Regions from separate parts of the Herbaspirillum sp. Her2 genome, predicted to be linked through region 1. Evidence: predicted binding sites of a transcription regulator. Region 1 holds the regulator's gene; the other holds the start of a gene.
What was found. The regulator LexA, encoded in region 1, represses DNA repair genes until DNA is damaged. The targets are predictions, from matches to a motif close to ACTGTATNNNNATACAGT.
Positions count from the first base shown of each region.

Region 1 (9,881 bases):
ATGATCGTGCTGGATCGCGCCGATGTTGTTGTAGGTGAGGGCGTGCTTGGGGTCCAGCGCCAGGGCCTGCTTGAACATGCGCATGGCATCGTCGAAGCGGTCGCCCGTGTTGAAGTAGCTTGAACCGAGCTTGACGTAGCCATTCGGATCCTTGGGCGCGATCTCGATGACGCGCAGCAGGTGTTCGTGAGCTTCTTCGATTTTGTTGATTTTCAGATAACTATCGGCGATCTTGTTGTGGGCGTAGGTGTCCTGGGGATCGAGCAGGATGGCGGTCTTGTGGGACTCTACGGCCTCCTTGTACATCTCCATGGCATGAAAGGCTTCGCCCAGGGCGGTGTGGGAGGGAGCGAAATTGATCTGGTATTCGAGCGACTTCAGAATCGTGGCGACCGCCTCGTCAAAGCGCCGTGCGTCGATCAGGGCGCGGCCCAGGTGCGACAGCGGGCCCGGCGCATTCGGTTCGCGTCGGGCCGCATCCTCGAAATATTTGATCGAGGCTTCCGGATCATTCTTTTCGTGCAGGGCATTGGCCAGGCCGATGCGTGCCGCCCGGTTCTCCTTGTCGATGGCGATGGCGCGCTCGTAGATGGCGATGGACTCGTCGATGCGATCCTGACTCAGCACCGTGCCGGCCAGGTTGCTCAGGTATTCGGCGTTGTTCGGATCGGCCTCGATGGCCTTGCGCAGGTATTGCTCGGCTTGGGCGAACTGGCCTTCCTGCATGGCGATCAGTCCGCGCGCGTGGTTGGCAAACACCAGATTGGGGGCGCGGGCCAGTACGGCTGTACAGATCGTCTTGGCTTCCTCGGTCTTGCGATTGTCGAGCAGGTCCAGACATTTGCGAACGTCCAGCAGATCCTGCAGGTTGGACTTGGCGGCCGCCGGGGCCGGAATATGTTTGCCGTGCTTGTTGCTGCTCTTGCGCGTCGACATCGAAAAGGGTCCTCTTGGTTGGGCGCATCCATTGCGCCGGGCATAGCTGTCCAGCAAGGATGATATGCGTAACCGGTCACAGGTGAAGAGCTAAATAGAAAGCAAAAAACCTCCGTTTTAAGCGGAGGTTCATGCATAAACAAGCGATCAGTCGCCGCTGGCAGCGTCTTTCCTGCGGTCGGGCCTGCGCGCCGGCCTGAATTCAGTTCCAGCTGCGCAGCAATCCCACGGCCAGTCCTTCGAGTGCGAACTGGTCGTCTTCCGGCTTGACGATGATGGGCTCGAATTCCGGATTCTCGGGGAAGAGGGTGATGACGCTGCCGCTCTTCTGGTAGCGCTTGACCGTGACCTCGTCAGCCAGGCGGGCCACCACGATCTGGCCATTGCGCGCCTGGTCGGCGCGCCGCACGGCCAGCAGGTCGCCGTCCAGGATGCCGGCGTCGCGCATGGACATGCCGCGCACCTTGAGCAGGTAGTCGGGCTTGGCCGGGAACATGGCCGGGTCGACCTGGTAAGTCTTTTCCACGTGTTCCTGGGCCAGGATGGGGGAGCCCGCTGCGACGCGCCCGATCAGCGGCAGGCTCAGCTGCATCAGGGCGGGATGGGGCAGGGCCATCTGGCGTGCAGTACTGATGCCTGTGGTACCTGATTCGCGCAGGCGGATGCCGCGCGAGGTGCCGGGGGAAATCTCGATGGCGCCCTTGCGGGCCAGGGCCTGCAGATGCTCTTCGGCGGCGTTGGCGGAACGGAAGCCCAACTCGGCAGCGATCTCTGCACGCGTGGGAGGGAAGCCGGTGTTCTCGATGGCGTTCTTGATCAGGTTCAGGATCTGTTCCTGGCGCGCAGTCAGTTTGAGCATGAGGGTGGCCTTTCTCGGAGGGAAGGCTGTCTGGATGAACAGTCTGTATTTTTATACAGGTGCAATCCTTGTGTCAACGGCAACATGCATATTCCGGGGCGGAAAAGGCAAGCTTTCTCATTTATATAGAGCGCGCTGCAACTGAAGAATCTGGTTTTGAGCCGCTGGCGGCGATGTGCAGGGCCCGCGTTGTGGCCCCGCGGCCGCAGTGGCGTGACGCTGGCATTGCTGTCAGGACGGAAACCTAGTATGATCTCGGGTTTTCCTCTTCCCACACCCGTCTTGACGCCGGGGTGGGCGTCTTCAATAAGTCCATAAGGAGTCTACATGCGTCATTATGAAATCGTATTTATCGTCCACCCGGACCAAAGCGAGCAAGTGCCGGCGATGATCGAGCGTTACAAGGGCATCGTCACCACCCGCGGCGGCAAGGTCCACCGTGTCGAAGATTGGGGCCGTCGCCAACTGGCTTACCAGATCCAGAAGCTGGCCAAGGCTCACTACGTCTGCCTGAACATCGAAGTCGACAGCGAAACGCTGGCTGAAATCGAAACCGGCTTCAAGTTCAACGACGCCGTCCTGCGCCACCTGACCGTCAAGATGAAGAAGGCCGAAACCGGTCCTTCGCCCATCCTGAAGGCAGTGCAGAAGGAAGACGCGGCCAAGAGCCGTACCGAAGCTCCGGCAGCTTAAGCGCTGCGACACCATAGCGGAGAGTGAACCAGCTTCAAGTCATCGCCAGCCTGGCCGAACGTGATGTATTGCGTTATACGCCGGCCGGTATCCCGATTGTCACTGCCAGGTTGCAGCATCAGTCGGAGCAGACGGAGGCTGGCATGAAGCGTCAGGTCGAATTCGAGATCGCGGCGCTGGCAGCGGGGGAAATCTCCGGTGCGCTCAACAGGGCGGCACTGGGTGAAGTCTTCCGGTTCACCGGCTTTTTGGCCCGCAGGAATCGCAACAGCAAGAGCGTCGTGTTTCATATCGTTGATTTTGGCCCGGTCGCGCCGGATTGAGCGGCGCAAGGTAGCCAAACAGACCTTACCCAATTTTTAGATACAGGAGCCAACCATGGCATTCGGTAAAAAGTTCGATAAAAGCAAGCTGAAAAACAAGCGCCAACAGCAAAACCCGCTGTTCAAGCGCAAGAAATTCTGCCGTTTCACCGCCGCTGGCGTTGAACAGGTCGATTACAAGGACGTGGACACCCTGAAGGACTTCGTCCAGGAAAACGGCAAGATCATGCCGGCACGCCTGACCGGTACCAAGGCCCACTACCAGCGTCAAGTTGACACCGCCATCAAGCGCGCGCGTTACCTGGCCCTGCTGCCGTACACCGATCTGCACAACGCCTAATCAGCGTCGAGAAATAGGAGAAAAACATGCAAGTCATTCTGTTGGAAAAAATCGTGAATCTCGGCGGTCTGGGTGATGTCGTGCGCGTCAAGGACGGTTTCGCACGCAACTTCCTGATCCCCCAACGCAAGGCCCGCCGTGCTACCGATGCAGCCATCGCTGAATTCGAAGCCAAGCGCGCTGATCTGGAAAAGGCTGCCGCCGAGAAGCTGGCCGCTGCCCAAGCCCAAGGCGAAAAGCTGGCCGGCGCTACCGTGGAAGTGTCGCAGAAGGCCGGCGTTGACGGCCGTCTGTTCGGTTCCGTGACCAACTTCGACATCGCTGAAGCCCTGGGCAAGAAGGGTTTTGCTGTCGAGAAGTCGCAAGTGCGCCTGCCCAACGGCCCGCTGAAGACCGTTGGCGAACACCCCGTGTCGGTGGCTCTGCACACCGACGTGGTGGTCGATGTCACCATCGCAGTCAAGGGCGAGCAAGCGTAATACGCCTGTTTGCTGCAATTCGTTTTGCAATAGAAAAGCCGGGTTCGCCTGGCTTTTTTATTGTCAGTTGTACCAAGACACGCCGCCACTGGCCATCGTCATGGCGCGGCTTGTCAATGGCTTCATATTGCATTCGTTCGCATGAAGCATCTGGTCGTGCAAAAACGTTCGGCCGGACCTACGGCTTCACATCAGCAGGTTATAATGCGCGCCATGAAAGAATCGTCCCGCGGCAATCCAGAATTTTTCCGTGGCCAGAGAGAGTCATCGGACCCCCAGCTCGATGCGCTCCGTGTGCCGCCCCACTCCATCGAGGCCGAGCAATCGGTGCTGGGCGGCCTGCTGCTGGACAACGCAGCCTGGGACCGTATCGCCGACTTCGTCAGCGCTGAAGACTTTTACCGCTACGATCACCGCATCATCTTCGAGCACATCGTCAAGCTCATCAACAGTACCAAGCCGGCCGACGTCATCACCGTCTACGAAGCCATGTCCACCAGTGGCAAGGCTGAAGAAGTGGGCGGGCTGGTTTATCTGAATGCACTGGCGCAAAACACGCCTTCTGCGGCCAACATCCGCCGCTATGCCGAGATCGTCCGTGATCGCGGCATTCTGCGCAAGCTCATCACCGTGGCCGACGAGATTTCCGGCAATGCCTTCAATCCGCAGGGCAAGGATGTGAAGTCCATGCTGGACGAGGCCGAATCCAAGATCTTCGCCATCGCCGAAGAAGGGTCGCGCGGCTCTCAGGGCTTCATGGAAATCCAGCCGCTGCTCACGCAAGTGGTCGAGCGCATCGACGAACTTTACAATCGCGACAATACCAGCGACATCACCGGCGTTCCGACCGGTTTCATGGATCTGGACAAGATGACCTCCGGCCTGCAGCCGGGCGACCTGATCATCGTCGCCGGCCGTCCTTCCATGGGTAAGACCGCTTTCTCGATCAACATCGGCGAACATGTCGCCATCGAGTCGGGCCTGCCGGTCGCCGTGTTCTCCATGGAAATGGGTGGCGCGCAGTTGGCCATGCGTATGCTGGGTTCGGTCGGACGCCTGGACCAGCACCGCCTGCGTACCGGCCGCCTGCTGGACGAAGACTGGCCGCGCCTGACGCACGCCATCCAGAAGATGAACGATGCGCAGTTCTACATCGACGAAACGCCGGCGCTGTCGCCCATCGAATTGCGCGCCCGTTCGCGCCGCCTGGCGCGCCAATGCGGCAAGCTGGGCCTGATCATCATCGACTACCTGCAGCTGATGTCGGGCAACGGCGGCAGCTCTTCTGAAAACCGCGCCTCCGAAATCTCGGAAATCTCGCGTAGTCTGAAGGGCCTGGCCAAGGAACTCAACTGCCCGGTGATCGCGCTGTCGCAGCTGAACCGCTCGCTGGAACAACGTCCCAACAAGCGTCCCGTGATGTCCGACTTGCGCGAATCAGGCGCTATCGAACAGGATGCTGACGTTATTTTGTTCATTTACCGTGATGAAGTTTACAATCCGGACTCGCCCGACAAGGGCACGGCGGAAATCATCATCGGCAAGCAGCGTAATGGCCCCATCGGCAGCATTCGCCTGTCCTTCCTGGGGATGTATACCAAGTACGACAACTATATCGGCAATCTGGCGCAGCCTTACGGCGGCGACTGATGCCATCGGCGGCGCGCCACCAGGGCGTGTCGCTGCACAAGGATCACGGGCGGCGTCGGGCCGCCCGTGTCATGCAAGGCGAACGGTCCCCAAGGCCGTTCGTGCAGGACCGGCAGGGCGGGGTACCGGCTTCCAAGGGGGTAGCCGCAGGCCGGTTCGAAACGGCGCTTTACATGAGCGCTAACCATTGATGAGAGAGAAAAATGTTTGGACGATTGATGCCGACTGAAGGCAAATTCTTTGACCTTTTCAATCAGCATGCAGAGCTGGCGGTCAAGTGCGCGAAAGAAATGGTGGCGCTGATGACCAATTTCGACGACCTTGAAATTCGCGTGCACGCCATTGAAGCCGTCGAGAAGGAAGCCGACAAGGTCACGCACAATGCCATCGAACTGCTGCACAAGACCTTCATCACGCCGCTGGACCGCGATGACATCCACCAGCTGATCACCCGCATGGATGACATCCTGGACCTGCTCGAAGATGCGGCCCAGACCATCTCGCTCTACGACATCAAGGCCATCACGCCGGAAGCCAAACGCCTGGCCGAGCTGTGCCTGTCCTGTGCGGAGAAGGTGCAAGCCGCCGTGGGCCTGCTGTCGAACATGGACAACTCGCGCCAGATCCTGTCGATCTGCCAGGAAATCGACCGCCTGGAATCCGACGCCGACCACGTCATGCGTGCGGCCATGTCCAAGCTGTTCCGCGATGAACCGGACGTGCGCACCCTGATCAAGCTCAAGGCCATCTACGAAATCCTGGAAACCGTCACCGATCGCTGCGAAGACGTGGCCAACATCATCGAAGGCATCATCGTCGAAAACGCCTGATCTCGCGGCGTAGCGGCGATTCCCTCGATTTCCGACGGGGACGCCGCTGGTTTCACACAACGGTTTCCCCCATGCAAACAATCCAAATCAGCTTACATATTCTCGCGTTGTTGATCGTCCTGGCGCTGCTGTTCGACTTCATGAATGGTTTCCACGACGCCGCCAACGCGATCGCCACCGTGGTCTCCACGGGCGTACTGCGTCCGCAGACCGCCGTGGCCATGGCCGCCTTCTTCAACCTGGCGGCCGTGTTCGTGTTCCATCAACTGCACGTGGCGGCTTCGGTGGGCAAGGGCACCATCGAACCGGCCATCGTTGACCAGTACGTCATCTTCGGTGCCCTGATCGGGGCCATCTTCTGGAACCTGGTGACCTGGTATTACGGCATCCCGTCCTCGTCCTCGCATGCCCTGATCGGCGGCCTGGTCGGCGCGGCCGTGGCCAAGGCCGGTACCGGCGCGCTGATTTCGGCGGGCCTGCTGAAGACGATTCTCTTCATCGTGCTCTCGCCCGTGCTGGGCCTGGTATTTGGCTCCCTGATGATGCTCGTGGTGTCGTGGATCTTCTTCCGCTCCACACCACGCAAGATCGATGGCTGGTTCCGCCGTCTGCAGCTGCTGTCGGCCTCCATGTACAGTCTGGGTCACGGCGGCAATGACGCGCAGAAGACCATCGGCATCATCTGGATGCTGCTGATCGCTTCGGGCTATTCCTCCCCGGATGCGCCGCCGATGTGGGTCATCATTTCCTGCTACTGCGCCATCAGCCTCGGTACGCTCTTCGGTGGCTGGCGCATCGTCAAGACCATGGGCCAGAAGATCACCAAGTTGAAGCCCGTCGGCGGTTTCTGCGCCGAAACCGGCGGTGCGATCACCTTGTTCATCGCCACCGCCCTGGGCATTCCGGTCTCGACTACCCACACCATCACCGGCGCCATCGTCGGCGTGGGCGCGGCGCAGAAGATGTCGGCCGTGCGTTGGGGCGTGGCCAGCAACATCGTCTGGGCCTGGATCTTCACCATTCCGGCCTCCGCCTTCGTGGCGGCGATCGCCTGGTGGATTGGCGTGCACGTGCTGTAACAAGCCGTCATTCATGGTCGCTGCCAGCGCGGCGGCCGCCCAAAAGCAAAAAGCCACGTTTTCACGTGGCTTTTTGCTTGGGTGCTGAAGAAAAGTGCTTACAACACGTCGCTGGCGTGATCGGCCAGGCGCGAGCGTTCGCCGCGCGCCAGGGTGACATGCCCGCTGTGCGCCCAGCCCTTGAAGCGGTCGACCACATAGGTCAGGCCGCTGGAGCCTTCGGTCAGGTAGGGCGTGTCGATCTGGGCGATGTTGCCCAGACAGACGATCTTGGTGCCGGGGCCGGCACGGGTGACCAGGGTCTTCATCTGCTTGGGCGTCAGGTTCTGGGCTTCGTCGATGATCAAGAACTTGTTCACGAAAGTGCGGCCGCGCATGAAGTTGAGCGACTTGATCTTGATGCGCGAGCGGATCAGGTCCTGGGTCGCAGCGCGGCCCCATTCCCCGGCATCGCCATCGGACTTGTTGAGCACTTCGAGGTTGTCATCGAAGGCGCCCATCCAGGGGCCCATCTTCTCTTCTTCCGTGCCCGGCAGGAAACCGATGTCTTCACCGACCGGCACCGTCACGCGGGTGACGATGATTTCGTTGTAGAGCTTGGTCTCCAGCACCTGCGCCAGGCCCGAGGCCAGTGCCAGCAGGGTCTTGCCGGTACCGGCCTGGCCCAGCAGGGTGACGAAATCACACTCCGGGTTCATCAGCAGGTTCAGCGCGAAGTTCTGCTCGCGGTTGCGCGCAGTGATGCCCCAGACGCTGTTCTTGGCGTGGCCGAAGTCGCGCAGGGTCTGCAGCACGGCAGTCTTGCCGTTGATCTGGCTGACCTGGCCGTAGAAGGCCGGTTCACCATTCTTGGGCTCGATGAAGACGAACTGGTTGACCAGGAGCGAGGGCACGTAGGGGCCGGTGACACGGTAGTAGGTGTAGCTGCTGCCGTGGCGGCTTTCCTGCCAGGACTCCATGCCCTTGCCATGCTTGTTCCAGAAGTCATCTGGCAGCTGCTGGATGCCCGAATACAGCAGGTCGGTATCTTCCAGCACATGGTCGTTGAAGTAATCTTCCGCGGGCAGGCCAATGGCACGCGCCTTGAGGCGCATGTTGATGTCCTTGGAGACCAGCACCACCGGACGTTCCGGATACTGCTGGTCCAGCGCGCGCACCACGCCCAGGATCTGGTTGTCGGCCTTGCCTTCGGGCAGGCCTTCCGGCAGGGCGGCGTTCTGCAGCTTGGTCTGGAAGTACAGGCGGCCCTTGGCATCCTTGTTGCCCAGCTTGGCCAGCGGGATGCCCAGGTCGATCGAATCCTCGGCCACGTCGGACACCAGCGCATCCAGCGAACGCGAGATCTGGCGCGCATTGCGGGCCACCTCGGACATGCCCTTCTTGTGGTTGTCCAGCTCTTCGAGCGTGACCATGGGCAGGTAGATGTCATGCTCCTCGAAGCGGAACAGCGAGGTCGGATCGTGCATCAGCACGTTGGTATCCAGCACGAACAGCTTGGACTTGCCCAGCTTGTCGGCCACGCGGCTGGTGGGCGACTTGGGTCGGGCTTCTGCGCTCTTGGGAGCGGCTTTCGGTTTCTCGGCCACGGCGGCAGTCTTGCCGGTGATGCGCGCGCGGGGCGCGGTGACCTTGGTATCGGAGACGTCGGCAACGGCAACTGCAACTGCTTGGGGTGCAACTACGGGAGCGGAGGTTTCAACGAGAGTGATGTTCGGTTTGACGGGCTTGTTGCGATCGGCCTTGGGATAGTCCTCGGGAGACAGCATCGAAGCTGGTTTGCTCGGCATTTTGGGCAGGGGCATCAGGACCTCGGAAGTGGATGAAGAAAACACCGCTTTGTCAGAGCGAACAGGTGAAGCAATACATCAGACAGCAAAGAAAGGGATCTTGCTGCAAGGCCGGGCATGCCAATGAAATCCTTGCACCTGTGCTGCAACGTAGCGACCGTTGCCGTACGGAGGGCAGACAGGGGTTGGGCGAGGGCTTGATTGGCCGGGACGGCAGGGGTGGCAAAGTAAAAAGTAAAAAAGCCGTTTCGGCAGGCCTCGGGCCTTAACCTGAAACGGCTTCCAGCAAACGTTTTTCTGTTTGAATTCAATGGCTTGTATCGTTTGACCGCATGGTTGGAACGCGTCGCAGCTACTTGCCAGGTCTCCGCGCCGCGGCCTGAATCGATCGTTGCCGTCCGGACCCTGCGCGCAGCAGCCGGGTGGGCTATTGCGCTGCAGCAACCGGACCGCCTGTCTCAGGAATCGAACTTCATTCAGGCCACGGTTTTGATGAAGGCCAGCACCTCATCCACGTGTGCAGGAACCTTCACTCCACGCCATTCTTTCACCACTTTGCCTGCGGCGTCAATCACAAACGTGCTGCGCTCCACGCCACGTACCTGCTTGCCATACATGTTTTTCATCTTCATGACGTCGAACATGGTGCACAGGGTTTCATCGGGGTCGGAGATCAGCTCGAAGGGCATGCCCAGCTTGCCCTTGAAGTTTTCGTGGGACTTCAGGCTGTCGCGGCTGATGCCGAAGATGTCGGTATTGGCAGCCTGGAACTGCGGATGCAGGTCACGGAACTGCATGCCCTCGGTGGTACAGCCGGGGGTGTTGTCCTTGGGGTAGAAATACAGGACCAGGTTCTTGCCGCGATAGTCGGCCAGGTTGAAGGTCTTGCCACTGGTCATGGCGGC
Region 1 covers NZ_CM176331.1:2,103,128-2,113,008, reverse strand. Annotated here, with positions in the region: gene ACWHXP_RS09550 (tetratricopeptide repeat protein) at 1-936, opposite strand, end outside; gene lexA (transcriptional repressor LexA) at 1,139-1,795, opposite strand; gene rpsF (30S ribosomal protein S6) at 2,123-2,488, shown strand; gene priB (primosomal replication protein N) at 2,512-2,811, shown strand; gene rpsR (30S ribosomal protein S18) at 2,867-3,151, shown strand; gene rplI (50S ribosomal protein L9) at 3,178-3,630, shown strand; gene ACWHXP_RS09520 (replicative DNA helicase) at 3,835-5,280, shown strand; gene ACWHXP_RS09515 (DUF47 domain-containing protein) at 5,484-6,110, shown strand; gene ACWHXP_RS09510 (inorganic phosphate transporter) at 6,182-7,189, shown strand; gene ACWHXP_RS09505 (PhoH family protein) at 7,288-8,991, opposite strand; gene ACWHXP_RS09500 (peroxiredoxin) at 9,453-9,881, opposite strand, start outside.

Region 2 (9,881 bases), 790 kb from region 1:
GCGAGAGTTCGATCATCAGTTCGAAGGTGCGATCGGCCGTGCTGCGGTCGAGATTGCCGGTCGGCTCATCGGCCAGCACGCAGGCCGGACGCGTCACCAGCGCGCGCGCCAGGGCCACCCGCTGGCGCTCGCCCCCGGAAAGCTCGCCCGGCACGTGCGTCACGCGCTGCGCCAGGCCGACCTTCTCCAGCATCTCGCGCGCCTGCTCCTGCGCCTCGGCCCGCTTGACGCGGCGAATCATCAGCGGCATGGCCACGTTGTCCAGCGCCGAGAATTCCGGCAGCAGATGGTGGAACTGGTAGACAAAGCCCAGCGACTGGTTGCGCAGCGTGCCGCGCTCGCTCTCGCCCAGGCTGGCGAAATCCTTGCCCAACAGGCTGACGGTGCCGGTGCTGGGCGTATCGAGCCCGCCCAGCAGGTGCAGCAAAGTCGACTTGCCGGAGCCCGAGGCACCGACGATGGCGACTTGTTCACCATGGTAGACGTCGATATCGACATTGCCCAATACCTTCACCGAATACTTGCCCTGAGTGAAGGTCTTGCCCAGGCCGCGCGACGACAGCACGGCCTGGCGATTCTTGATCGGATCGTTGTTATTCATAGCGCAGCGCCTCCGCCGGTTTGACACGGGCCGCTGCCCAGCTCGGATACAAGGTAGCCAGGAAGGCCAGCACCACGGCCAGACCGCCGATGGTATAGACGTCCGACCAGATCAGTTCGGATGGCAATTCAGAAATCACGTAAATGCTCTTGGGCAGGAACTGCACGTGGAAAGCCCGCTCGATGGCCGGTACCAGCACGTCGATATTGAGTGCCACCACCACTCCCAGGCCGACGCCGATGGCCGTACCGACCAGGCCCACCAGGGCCCCCTGAATCACAAAAATCTTCATGATGGAGGCGGGAGAGGCCCCCAGCGTGCGCAGGATGGCGATGTCAGCCTGCTTGTCGGTGACCGTCATCACCAGCGTGGACACCAGATTGAAGGCCGCCACGGCGATGATCAACGCGAGGATGATGAACATCATGCGCTTTTCAGTCTTGACGGCCGCGAACCAGTTGCTGTTCTGCTGCGACCAGTCGCGCAGGTACAGGTCGCCGCTCAGGGTGCGCGCCAGCTGCTGGGTCACTTCCGGGGCCTGCAGCATGTCGCGGATGCGCAGGCGCACGCCGGTGGGGGCATCCATACGGAACAGGGTTTCGGCATCCTGCAGCTGGATGAAGGCCAGCGACGAATCGAATTCATAATGGCCGGCCTCGAAGATCCCGGTCACCGTGAATTGCTTCAGGCGCGGCAAGACCCCGGCCGGGGTCACCTGCCCTTGCGGCACGATCACCGTGACCTTGTCGCCCAGGCCCACGCGCATGCCGCGCGCCAGCTCACCGCCGATCACGATGTTGAATTCGCCGGGTTTCAGAGAATCGAAACTGCCCTGCTTGACCTGCTTGGCCACGTCCGAGACCTTGGGCTCTTCCTCGGGCAGCACGCCGCGCACCAGCACTCCGCGCAGGTTGTCGTCACGCGTCATCATGGCCTGGCCTGATACATAGGGCGCAGCGCCCAGCACCTCGGGGTTCTGGAAGGTCTGCTTGGCCACCGCCTGCCAGTCCTTCATGGAGCCGGAGGCATCGAAGACTTCGATGTGGGCCAGCACGGAAAGCATGCGGTCACGCACTTCCTTCTGGAAACCATTCATGACCGACAGCACCACGATCAGGGCAGCCACGCCCAGCGCGATGCCGGCCATGGAAATGAGGGAAATGAAGGAAATGAAACTGTTGCGGCCGCTGCGCTTGCCGGCCCGCGTGTAGCGGATGCCGACCAGCCATTCGAACGGCAGGTTTTTAATCAGACTCAAAATTGCTCCGGGAGAGGGCCTGCACAATGTGCTGCCAGTGGCCTCGCCTCCCGGTTCCGGGACGCAATCCTCTGGCCGCACGCCAACACGGGCGAAGACAAAGCGCGAAGTTTGCCACAGTTTGCAGTCATGGCCCATCCCTGGCCGTCTGCTCCATACTCGCGCCGGACCCGTCGGTCGTCTGCCGTGAAGCCTGTAGATTCACTTCTACCGCAGAGGTTCGCGCCAAGATGTTTCATATAGTGGATGTGCCTGATGTTGCATCCGGGACTGGTTATATATACAGTACCTCCTTGCCCAGCCATCGCCGATATGAATTTCCCCGCACCATGCCACCCGAACTCGCCCAGGACGTCCCCGACACCAGCAGCCCGCCCACCGGCGAGCGCGACCCGTTTGCGCGCCTGAACGCACAGCAGCGCGAGGCGGTCGAGCATGGCAGCGCCTTGCCAGCAGCACAGCAGCCGCCGCTGCTCATCGTGGCCGGTGCCGGTTCGGGCAAGACCAATACCCTGGCGCACCGGGTGGCCAGGCTGATCCTCGACGGGGCCGACCCGCAACGCATCCTGCTGCTGACCTTCTCGCGCCGGGCGGCGGCCGACATGGGCCGGCGCGTGGGCCAGGTGATCCGCCAGGTGCTGGGGCTGGCGGCCACCGACAGCCCGCCGCAACTGCCCTGGTCAGGCACCTTCCACGCCATCGGCGCGCGGCTGTTGCGCGAGTACGCGGCCGTCATCGGCCTGGAAGAAGACTTCACCATCCAGGATCGCGGCGATTCCGAAGACCTGATCGGACTGCTGCGCCACGAGATGGGGCTGTCCTCTACCGACAAGCGTTTTCCGCTGAAGGGCACTTGCCTGTCGATTTATTCACGTGCGGTCAATACCCGGCAAGACCTGGGCACCGTGCTGCAGACACAATTCCCCTGGTGCCGGGAATGGGAGAGGCTGCTGGGCGAACTTTTTACCCGTTATGTCGAGGCCAAGGAAGCACAGCACGTGCTCGATTACGACGACCTGCTGCTGTTCTGGGCCGACATGCTATCCGACCACGAGATTGCGCAATCGGTCGGGGCGCGCTTCGATCATGTGCTGGTGGATGAATACCAGGACACCAACCGCCTGCAAGCCGAGATCCTGCAACGAATGAAGCCCGATGGCGCCGGCGTGACCGCCGTGGGTGACGATGCCCAGTCCATCTATTCCTTCCGGGGCGCGACGGTGCGCAACATCCTCGATTTTCCCGAGCTGTTCACCCAGCCGGCGCGGCTGTTGACGCTGGAACAGAATTACCGCTCCACGCAGCCCATCCTGCAGGCCTCCAACGCCGTCATCGCCGATGCGCCGGAACGGCACGTCAAGCAGCTCTGGAGCGACAAGCCGTCCTCACAGAAGCCGCAACTGGTGGTCATCCCGGATGAGGCCGAACAGGCGCGCTGGGTCGCCAACCGCATCCTGGCGCATCGTGAAGAAGGGCTCACCCTGAAATCCCAGGCGGTGCTGTTTCGTACCGCCACCCACAGCGCGGCGTTGGAACTGGAGCTGGTCCGGCGCAACATCCCCTTCGTGAAGTTCGGCGGACTCAAATTCCTGGAAAGCACCCACATCAAGGACCTGCTCTCGCTGCTGCGCCTGGCGCACAATCCCAGCGGGCGCATGGCGGGCTTCCGGGCGCTGCAACTGATTCCCGGGGTCGGTCCCGCTACGGCCAGGAAGGTACTGGACCTCATGGCCGCCGCCAGCGACCCGGCCGATGCGCTGCTGAACTTCGGCGCACCCGCCAGTATCGCCCTGCAATGGCAGGACTTTGCCGACACCTACGACCTGATGCGCCGCGCCAGTGCCAGCTGGCCGACCGACATCCAGGCCGCGCGCGACTGGTATCTGCCGCACCTGGAGCAGCGCTATGAAGACGCCGACGCCCGCGCTGCCGACATCGAGCAACTGACCGCGCTGGCCAATGGCTATGCCTCGCGCGAGAAATTCCTGACCGAACTGACGCTGGATCCGCCCGAAGCCAGCAGCGACTTCTCCGCTCCGCCCTACCGCGACGAGGATTACCTGACGCTCTCCACCATCCACTCCGCCAAGGGCCAGGAATGGCGCTCGGTCCACGTGCTCAATGTGGTCGATGGCTGCATCCCGTCGGACCTGGCCACCGGCAGCGAGGCCGAGATCGCCGAGGAGCGGCGCCTGCTGTACGTGGCCATGACGCGTGCGAAGGAGTATCTGCACCTGGTGGTGCCGCAGCGTTTCTACATCACCCAGCAGACCGCGCAGGGCGACCGCCACGTCAACGGCATCCGCAGCCGCTTCATCACGCCGCGCATGCTGCCCTTCTTCGAAGACAGCCTGTGGCTCTCGGCCGAGACCAATGGCGCGCGCACGCCCATGCCCGACAGCGTGCGCATGCTGGTGCGCCAGCGTGCAAAAAAGGCCTGGAACAATGGCTGACCCCGCTTTGAAGTGAAGCCTTGTTCAGGCAACCGGGGCCAAGCGGCGCGCCAGCCGCTAAAATAGCGCCCCATGAATCAACTCGACATCCTCATTCCCTTTGCCCTGCCCCCGGCTGAACTGGCGCGCGACCTGTTGCGGCAGAGCCAGGCACCGGCCCTGGCCATGCTGCTGGGCCGTGGCAAGGCTGCGCCACGCCTGGCGCATGACCCGTTTTCGCGCGCCCTGCCGCATGAGCACTGGCTGGCCCGGCGCTTCGGCCTGCCGCCCGCGCCCCAGGATTCCAGCCCCGCCGCCGCCAGCGCGCTGATGCAGCGCCTGGGTCACACGCCTGCGGCCGGTCACTGGTTCGTGCTGCATCCGGCCCACATCCACGTGGCGCGTGACCACCTGGTGCTGACCGACATCGGCCAGCTGCAGTTGGAAGAGGACGAATCGCGCCGCCTGTTTGCCGCCGCCCTGCCCCTGTTCACCGAGATCGGCCATGAGCTGGTCTATGGCGATGCCCGCACCTGGTTCATCCGGGCCGACGCCTGGGCCGGGCTGCGCACCTCCACGCCCTCGGCCGCGAGCGGGCGCAACGTCGACATCTGGATGCCGGAAGGACCGGGCGAACTGACCTGGCGCAAGCTGCAGAACGAAGTGCAGATGCAGTGGTTTGCCGAGTCGCTCAATGAACAGCGCGAAATGCGCGGCCAGAAGGCCATCAATTCGATCTGGATCTGGGGTGGAGCCGATGCTGGCGTACGCGCCGACGCCACTTACGCCGCCCGCTTCGGCCTGCGCGGCTGGCTGCGCGCCTTCGGCGAAGAGCGCGCCGACGGTGGTGCGGCCCAAGTGGCCCAAGGCAGTGGCCATCGCCTGCTGGTACTGGATGCGCTGGCCGAAGCGGCACTGGCCGAGGAATGGGGCCTGTGGCTGCAGCATCTGGAACACCTGGACCGCGACTGGCTGGCGCCCTTGCTGGTGTCGCTCAAGGCCGGCAGCCTGGAATCGCTGAACCTGATCCTGACCGGCGCTGACCGCAGCCAGGAAGTGGCGGTCACGCGCGGCGCACTGCGCCGGTTCTGGCGTAAAGCTTCACTGGCGGGGCTGTCGGCATGATTCGCGTCACCACCCGTTCCTATGACATCTCCCAAGCCGAGCAACTGATCGCCGAAGGCGTGCATCCGGTGCTGGCGCGGGTCTACGCGGCGCGCGGGCTGTCCACTGCGCGCGAACTGGCCAGCGAGCTCAATGCCCTGATTGCGCCTTCCGGCTTGCTGCATATCGAGGCGGCCGCCATTTACCTGGCCGACGCCATCGCCGAGCGCAAGAAGCTGGTCATCGTCGCCGACTACGACTGCGACGGTGCTACCGCCTGTGCCGTCGGCCTGCGCGGCCTGCGCCTGCTGGGCGCGCAGGTGGACTACATCGTGCCCAACCGCTTCGAATACGGTTATGGCCTCACACCCGAGATCGTCGAACTGACCGTGCGCGAGAAGAATCCCGACATCATCGTCACCGTCGACAACGGCATCGCCAGCATCGACGGCGTGGCCGAAGCCAAGCGGCGCGGCATCGACGTCGTCGTGACCGACCACCACCTGCCGGGCGACGCCCTGCCGGACGCACGCGTGATCGTCAACCCCAACCAGCCGCAGTGCGGCTTCCCCAGCAAGAACCTGGCGGGCGTGGGGGTGATGTTCTACGTGCTGCTGGCCTTGCGCGCCGAGATGCGCAAGCGCGGCCTGTTCGATGCCCAGACCCAGCCGCGCCTGGACAGCCTGCTGGACCTGGTGGCCTTGGGCACGGTGGCCGACGTGGTCAAGCTCGATGCCAACAACCGCATCCTGGTGGCCCAAGGCTTGAAGCGCATGCGCAGCGGCAAGATGCATCCCGGCATCGCCGCCCTGTTCCGCGCCGCCGGCCGTGAAGCCCGCCGCGCCACCCCGTTCGACCTCGGCTTTGCCGTGGGCCCGCGCCTGAACGCAGCCGGCCGCCTGGCCGACATGTCGCTGGGCATCGAATGCCTCACTACCGATGACGAAGGCCGGGCCTGGGCCATCGCCCAGCAACTCGATGCCATTAACCGCGAACGGCGCGACATCGAGGCCGGCATGCAGGACACCGCCCTGCTGCTGCTGGACGATTTCAATCCGGCCGACCGCCGTACCATCGCCATCTTTGATCCCTCCTGGCACCAAGGCGTGATCGGCATCGTGGCCTCGCGCCTGAAAGACAAGTTCTACCGCCCCACGATCACCTTCGCGCCCGGCGATGAAGGTTTCATCAAGGGCTCGGGCCGCTCGATTGCCGGCTTCCACCTGCGCGACGCGCTGGACCTGGTATCCAAGCACGCGCCTTCGGTGATGACCAAGTTCGGCGGCCACGCCATGGCGGCCGGATTGACCATCCATGCCGACGCCTTCGATGCCTTCTCCCAGGCCTTTGAGGCGGTCGGCCGCGACTGGCTCACGCAGAACCAGCTGGAACGTGTCATCGAGACTGATGGTGAACTGGAGGACAGCTATTACTCGGTCGAATTCATCACCCTGATGGATCAGCAGGTCTGGGGCCAGGGCTTCGCCCCGCCGGTGTTCTGCGACCATTTCCGCGTACTCAGCCAGCGCATCCTGAAGGAAAAGCACCTCAAGCTGCAGCTGGAAAAGGGGGGCCGCAAGTACGATGCCATCTGGTTCGGCCATACCGATGCCCTGCCCGATCACGCCCAGGTTGCCTTCCGGCTCGATGCCAATGAGTACAACGGCAAAACCACGGTGCAGCTGATGGTGGAGCACGCTGAGCCGGCCTGATCGGACACAGCCGCTTCCTGCTGGAAAACTGACGGATCATCACACCCTTGTCTGGCCGCGAACCCGCGCCAGACAAGGATTGCGGCATGGAAACAAGCGTAAAAAAAGCCAACAATCGCAACGTTGCAGTGGCACAATGTTGGCTTGGAGCGACTTCCGAATCGATTTGAGGGAAGTGGACAACACGGGCGCTCCGAGGAATAACAACAACAGCAAACCCCTGAATGAAGCTCAAGCGCATCCATTGCAGCCTGGTGACTCGTCTCGTCCTCTTCGGCCTCCTGCTGATCGTGGGCAGCGCGCTCCTGCGCTATCACATCCTGATCGGCTTTCTCGAAAAGGAGCAGGCCCAGGTCGCCGCCGACCAGCAAAGCACCATCGCCAGCTATCTGGCCGAAGACATCGGCTACCGCGTGCAGGAACGTGCGCGCTATCTGGAGCGCCTGGCGCAGCACATGCCCTCGCCGATGCTGGGCGACCGTACCGCCATCCGCGCCTGGCTGCAGGACCACCAGGAGCTGCAGCCGCTGTTTGCCCAGGGCCTGTTCGTGGCCGATGCCAATGGGCTCATCGTGGTCGACTACCCCACGCTCAATGGGCGCCGCGCCCTCTCCCTGACCCAGTACACTGATTTCGAAAGGGTGCTGCAAGGGGCGACCGTAATCTGCCCGCCCCTGGTCAGCCCGGCCAGCGGCAAACCCATCATCGCCATGCTCACCCCGCTGCGCAATGCCCAGGGCCAGATCGTCGGCGTACTGGGGGGGAGCACCGAACTCAATGCCCCGGGCTTCCTTGACCATCTGCAACGGGCCCGGCTGGGGCCGACCGGCAGCTTCCTGCTGATTTCACCGAGCCAGCGCTTGATCATCGCCTCCAGTGACGAAGCCCTGGTCTACAGCCAGTTGCCCCCGGTCGGCAAGGACCTGCTGATGGACCGTGCCCTGCAACAGGGTTTCCGCGGCAATGGCGTCGGCCTGGCCGCCAATGGCATCAATGAAATCAAGGCTTTCGCGTCGATCCCCGGTACCAGCTGGCTGGTGGCCGTGACGCTGCCGCTGGCCGACGCCCTGCCGACGGTGGAGCGTACACGCGCGCTGATCGGACGCGGCGGGCTGATCCAGGGAGCGATGGTGATCCTGCTGGTGACGCTGGCCTACTTGTGGTTCTTCCGTCCCCTGCGCCGCGCCGCCGCGCTGGCTGACCGCATGACGCGCGGCGAACTGCCCTTGTCGCCGCTGCCAGTGGAACGGCGCGATGAAGTCGGCCACCTGACCATGGCCTTCAACGGCTTGCTGTCGCGCCTCAAGCTGCACCAAGCGGAATTGCAGCACCAGGCGCATCACGATGTACTCACCGGCCTGCCCAACCGCATGATGCTGGCCGAACGCATGGAAGCCGCACTCACTCACGCCTGCCGCGAACGCAATGGGGTGGCGCTGCTGTTCCTCGACCTGGATGGCTTCAAGCCGATCAACGATACCCTCGGCCACAAGGCCGGTGACCAGGTGCTGCAGGAAGTCACGCGGCGGCTGCGCCAGGTGGCCCGCCACGGCGACACGCTGGCGCGTGTGGGCGGGGATGAATTCGTGCTGCTCATCACCGACCTCGGCCAGCCCTATGAAAACGGCGCGCAGGTACTGGCCGAAAAATGCATCCGGGTGGTCTCCGAACCACTGCACCTGGCGCAGGGCGAGTACCAGCTGGGCGTATCAGTGGGCATCGCCGTGTGTGATGGCAGCTGTGACGCCGACAGCCTGCTGCAGGCCGCTGACAAGGCCATGTATGCCGCCAAGGGCAATGGCCGCGGTTGCTACGTGATTGCACCGGCTTGGCCGGGAGTGCCAGGAGAACTCAGCGCACCGGGAGGAACTGCAGGAATGACCCGCCCAGCAGGTTCTGCACATAGCTGATGCCGGCGCGGCGATAGCGCTCGGTCATGAATTCGGCCATCAGGTCGAGACGGCCGACGATCTTGCCGAATTCCCGTTCAAAACTCAGGTTGCGTGCCTCGCTGCCGATCTCGTCGGACAGCAGCAGCGGCGCACCGGTGGCGTTCCTGCGGCTGGAGAGAATCCAGGCGGCGATTTCCACATTGCGCGCGGCATTGTAGAGATGCTGGGCGTCGAGCCCGTCGACCAGGAAGAATTCGATCTTGTTGCCATGCGCGACGATGATCATGTCGGCAGTGGCATCGATGAAAGCCGCGACCCGATCCCCCTTGAACTCCGGTGACAAAGCCAGCGTCATGGCCTGGATGTCGCGCTTGCCCTGCAATTCGGGCCAGGCCTGGCGCTGCTCGATGGCTTGTTTGACCTTTTTCTCGGCCTCGTCGCGGCTGCCAGCGGTTTTCTTCCACTCGGCCGGATTGCGCCGATACAGCTTGGACATCAGCAGGTACAGGCTATCGAGATTGGCGCGCATGGCCAGGGTGGCCACACGGTTGCTGTCGGATTGTCCCATCTCGCGTGAACTGGCCTCGGCGCCCTTGACTTCACCATGCGGCGCGGGGGGGCGAGGCGCAGCCGCCCAACAGGGTGGCGCACAGCAAGGACAGAGGCAGAAGGGAGAACAGCTTTCTGGTCATCGGCGGGCGGGACGAAACGAGCGAAGGGCCTGTTCACACTTAATCTGCGACCTCTCCCGGAGGGTTGCCCCCCAGAAGGCGCGCTGGCCGCGTTGCACGTCAGGGCTGGTGGCACCACCACCAGCCCTGACGCGCGCCTTGCCACCCCGCCTTCTGGGGGCAACGCATCTCGCAGATTAAGTGTGAACAG
Region 2 covers NZ_CM176331.1:1,315,614-1,325,494, reverse strand. Annotated here, with positions in the region: gene lolD (lipoprotein-releasing ABC transporter ATP-binding protein LolD) at 1-601, opposite strand, end outside; gene ACWHXP_RS06040 (lipoprotein-releasing ABC transporter permease subunit) at 594-1,859, opposite strand; gene ACWHXP_RS06035 (ATP-dependent helicase) at 2,189-4,312, shown strand; gene ACWHXP_RS06030 (hypothetical protein) at 4,385-5,416, shown strand; gene recJ (single-stranded-DNA-specific exonuclease RecJ) at 5,413-7,107, shown strand; gene ACWHXP_RS06020 (diguanylate cyclase domain-containing protein) at 7,332-9,017, shown strand; gene ACWHXP_RS06015 (hypothetical protein) at 8,959-9,567, opposite strand.
Region 2: a site for LexA is predicted at 2,129-2,146, ahead of ACWHXP_RS06035 (ATP-dependent helicase). Genes of this name have one in related genera too.